Regions from separate parts of the Streptomyces sp. NPDC092045 genome, predicted to be linked through region 2. Evidence: predicted binding sites of a transcription regulator. Region 2 holds the regulator's gene; the other holds the start of a gene.
What was found. The regulator HspR, encoded in region 2, represses chaperone genes until heat shock. The targets are predictions, from matches to a motif close to TTGAGNNNNNNNNNCTCAA.
Positions count from the first base shown of each region.

Region 1: lon (endopeptidase La) is a predicted target of HspR. The motif match lies at 900-918, and genes of this name have one in related genera.

Region 1 is NZ_JBIVSC010000004.1:111,878-114,073, forward strand. It holds gene ACIQKA_RS13985 (hypothetical protein) at 1-43, opposite strand, end outside; gene ACIQKA_RS13990 (GNAT family N-acetyltransferase) at 171-803, opposite strand; gene lon (endopeptidase La) at 941-2,196, shown strand, end outside.
Region 2 is NZ_JBIVSC010000005.1:53,758-55,953, forward strand. It holds gene ACIQKA_RS16040 (helix-turn-helix transcriptional regulator) at 1-426, shown strand, start outside; gene ACIQKA_RS16045 (hypothetical protein) at 423-920, shown strand; gene ACIQKA_RS16050 (heat shock protein transcriptional repressor HspR) at 998-1,441, opposite strand; gene dnaJ (molecular chaperone DnaJ) at 1,446-2,196, opposite strand, start outside.

The DNA of each region.
Region 1 (2,196 bases), on a different contig from region 2:
CGCAGCCGGCCGCGCCGCCCGCCAGGACCGCCGCGAGCAGCACGGCCCCGCATCGCCTTCCCCGCCCGCCTCGCCTCATGGGACTCAGACTCATGGGAGGAGCATGCCCGGCGAGGCGCCTCCCCGCAGCCGGACGACGGGATTCCGCCACCGTCCGGAGTCCCCTGGGCTCAGCCCTCCTCCCGAACGACGCCGGTCAGCGGCCCCCGGTACTCCCAGTCCAGCGCGGCGTAGAGCCGTCGGCCGTCCGTGGTGGCGGAGAGCACTCCGGTCGTGGCGCCCGCCTGCGCGGCGGCGGCCTCCAGGGTGAGCACGACGTTGGCGCCGAGGCCCCGGCGCCGGTGCGCCGCGTCCGTCTCGATCTGGTCCGCGACGGCGGTGGCGCCGGTCGGGGCGATCTGCCCCCGGGCGGCGAGGGTGCCGTCCGGGGCGAGGATCCGGACCCGGACGACGCCGTCCCGGACCTCGACGGTCCGGGCGTACCCCTCGGGCGGCGCGGGGCGGACGCCGGGGTCCAGCGGCTTGACCATCATGAAGCCGGGGTCGTCGGGGATCGTCCACCCCTCGGTGATCCACGGCGCCGCCTCCTCGGCGTCCGCCATCACCTTGAGCCAGGTGTACGGCTCGGTGAGCCGCTCGCAGAGCGCACCGACGGTGGCCGCGTCGGGCGCGGGCAGCACGTGCCGCAGGACGTGCCGGGGGAGGCCCACGTCGATCCGGTACCCCCACGGCCGGTCGACGGCGGCCGGGGTGCCCCGGGAGACGGTCCAGCCCTTCACCCATGCCGATGTAATGGCTCTCATATCCATGGAGGTATTACATCGGCCGTTCGGAGGGGCCCGCGAGGGTGATCGCTCAGAGCGAACAGGCGTCCGGGAACATTCATGGGCTCACAAGCATTGAGTCCATACAGCTCAACTTGACTGCCGAAGGGGAGATCATGGCTTCTGAGTCCATGGCGTCCGCGCCGCTCACTCTGCCTGTGCTGCCGCTCGACGACGAGGTCGTGCTGCCCGGAATGGTGGTGCCGCTGGACCTGTCCGACAACGACGTACGGGCCGCCGTCGAGGCCGCCCAGGCCGCCGCGCGGCCGGGAGGAGGAAAGCCGCGGGTGCTGCTCGTGCCCCGCGTCGACGGCACCTACGCCGCCACCGGCGTCCTCGGGACCGTCGAGCAGGTGGGACGCCTGTCCGACGGCGACCCGGGCGCGCTCGTGCGCGGCCGCGGCCGCGTCCGCATCGGCGCCGGCACGACCGGCCCCGGCGCCGCCCTGTGGGTCGAGGGCACCGCCGTCGAGGAGACCCTGCCCGACCCGCTGCCCGGCTCCGTGACCGAACTGGTCAAGGAGTACAAGGCGCTGGCCACCACCTGGCTCAAGAAGCGCGGGGCCTGGCAGGTCGTCGACCGCGTCCAGCAGATCGACGGCGTCGGCGCCCTCGCCGACAACTCCGGCTACTCGCCCTTCCTGACCGTCGCCCAGCGGATCGAGCTCCTGGAGACCGCCGACCCGGTCGCCCGGCTGCGCCTCGCCACCGCACAGCTCCGCGAGCACCTCGCCGAGCAGGACGTCGCCGAGACCATCGCCAAGGACGTCCAGGAAGGCGTCGACAAGCAGCAGCGCGAGTTCCTCCTCCGCCGCCAGCTCGAAGCCGTCCGCAAGGAGCTGCGCGACCTCAACGGCGAGTCGGAGGGCGACGGGTCCGACGACTACCGCGCCCGCGTGGAGGCCGCCGACCTGCCGGAGAAGGTGCGGGAGGCCGCCCTCAAGGAGGTCGAGAAGCTGGAGCGGTCCAGCGACCAGTCCCCCGAGGGCTCCTGGATCCGCACCTGGCTCGACACGGTCCTCGAACTGCCCTGGAACGAGCGGACCGAGGACCGGTACGACATCCGGGGCGCCCGCGCGGTGCTCGACGCCGAGCACGCGGGCCTGGACGACGTGAAGGAGCGGATCACCGAGTACCTGGCGGTGCGCAAGCGGCGCGCCGACCGCGGCCTCGGCGTGGTCGGCGGACGCCGGGGCGGCGCCGTCCTGGCCCTCGTCGGCCCGCCCGGCGTCGGCAAGACCTCCCTCGGCGAGTCCGTCGCCCACGCGATGGGCCGCGAGTTCGTCCGGGTCGCCCTCGGCGGCGTCCGGGACGAGGCGGAGATCCGCGGCCACCGCCGCACCTACGTCGGCGCCCTGCCCGGCCGGATCGT
Region 2 (2,196 bases):
CCCTACGGGCTCGCCCTGCGCACCCTGGAAGAGATCATCGACCGGCTGATCATCGTGGACCGGAAGGTGGCGTTCGTCCCGGCCCGCAGCGACCGCCAGGTCGCCCTGGAACTGCGCCACGAAGGGCTCGTCCAGTACCTCGTCGGCGTCTTCGAGCAGTTCTGGCTGCACGGCGTGCCCTGGGACGAGGAGATCCCCTACAAGCCGTCCGTGGACGGCATCGGCGGCGTCCAGCGCTCCATCGCCCGGCTCCTCGTCGAGGGGCACGTGGACGAGGCCATCGCCCGCCGGCTCGGCATGAACGTGCGCACCTGCCGGGCCCACATCGCCAAACTCGCCGCCACCCTCGGCAGCGGCAGCCGGGCCCAGCTCGGCTACCTCATCGCCCAGTCCGGCATCCTCGAACAGGACGAACCAGCACGGTGAACACCTCCATGGGCAGGGACGCGGACGTACGGATCGAACTCGACGGGCCCGCCGGGACCCTGCGCGTCTCCGGGCCGGGACTGCCCGTCGTGGAGCTCGTGCGGACCCCCGGGACCACGCCCGTGGACCACGTCCCGATCGGCACCCGCAAGGCGGCCCTCCTCGCGCTCACCGTGGACGGCGCCCCGGCCGTCCTCCACCCCGCCCGGGGACGGCTGCTGCGCCGCTCCTACCGGGTGGACGCCGTCGTCGGCGGGGTCCGCCACCGGCTCGTCCCCTGCTCGTACGCGGAGAGCCGGCTGACCCGGAACGGCCGGCGGCTCGGCACCCTGATCTCCGGCGGGGACGGGCGCGTGGACGCCGAGTGGCTGCCGGACCGCGCCCCCGAACCGCTCGACCTCGCCGTCGGCACCGCCCTCGCCGCCGCCTTCGGCACGGGGGCGGCCCCCTGGTGGGAGACGGTCGGCGACATCGTGGCCGAGCTGATCCCCTGAACCCCGGAACGCGCGAGGCCCCCTCCGCGGGTGCGGAGGGGGCCTCGTGACGTGAGGGGTGAGGGCGAAGTGCGCCGCTACTCGCCGCGCTTGGGGCGCCAGACCACCAGCGCGCTCGCCTGCTGCACGTCCTGGTACGGCACGAGGTCGCGCCGGTAGGAGGCGTGCACCTGGGCCTCGCGCTGCCGCATCGCCGCCGCCGCGCCGTCCACCGCCGCCGACAGCTCGGCGATCCGGCTCTGGAGCGCCGCGACCTGGTTCTCCAGTTCGATGATGCGCTTGATCCCAGCCAGGTTGATGCCCTCGTCCTGCGACAACTGCTGCACCTGGCGGAGCAGTTCGATGTCACGGGCCGAGTAGCGCCGCCCCCGGCCCGCCGTGCGGTCCGGGGAGACCAGACCGAGCCGGTCGTACTGACGCAGGGTCTGGGGGTGCAGACCGGAGAGCTGGGCCGCCACCGAGATGACGTACACCGGCGACTCGTCGGTCAGTTCGTACGGATTGCGTCGGCGCCCTTCCACCGGGTCACGCTCCCTTCGCGGCCTGGAACAGCTCGGCCCGCGGGTCCTCGGAGGCGGTCGCCTCGCGGTAGGTCTCCAGGGCCTCGCGTGCCTTGTCGTCCAGCTCCTTCGGCACGGCGACCTCGACCGTGACGAGCAGGTCGCCGCGCGTGCCGTCCTTGCGGACCGCGCCCTTGCCCCGGGCGCGCATGGTCCGGCCGTTCGGCGTGCCCGCGGGCAGTTTGAGGGTGACCGCGGGGCCGCCGAGGGTCGGCACCTTGATCTCGCCGCCGAGCGCCGCCTCCGTGAAGGAGACCGGCACCGTGACGGTGAGGTTGTCGTCCTTGCGGCCGAAGACCGGGTGGGCGTCGACGTGCACGACGACGTACAGGTCGCCGTTCTGCCCGCCGCGCTCGCCCGGCGCGCCCTTGCCGCGCAGCCGGATCTTCTGGTTGTCGCTCACGCCGGCCGGGATGCGGACCTGCATGGTGCGGGAGGACTTGGCCCGGCCGCTGCCCTTGCAGACGTCGCAGGGGGTCTCGGCGATGAGGCCGCGCCCCTTGCAGTCCACGCAGGGGTCGGTGAGCGAGAAGCCGCCGCCGCTGCCGCGCGAGACCTGCCCGGTGCCGACGCAGGTCGGGCACACCCGGGGGGTGCCGTTCTTGTCGCCGGTGCCCGAACACGCCGCGCACGGCTGCTGGCTGGACATCCGCAGCGGCACGGTCGCGCCCTCGATGGCCTCGGTGAAGCTGAGCGTCACCTCGGACTCGATGTCC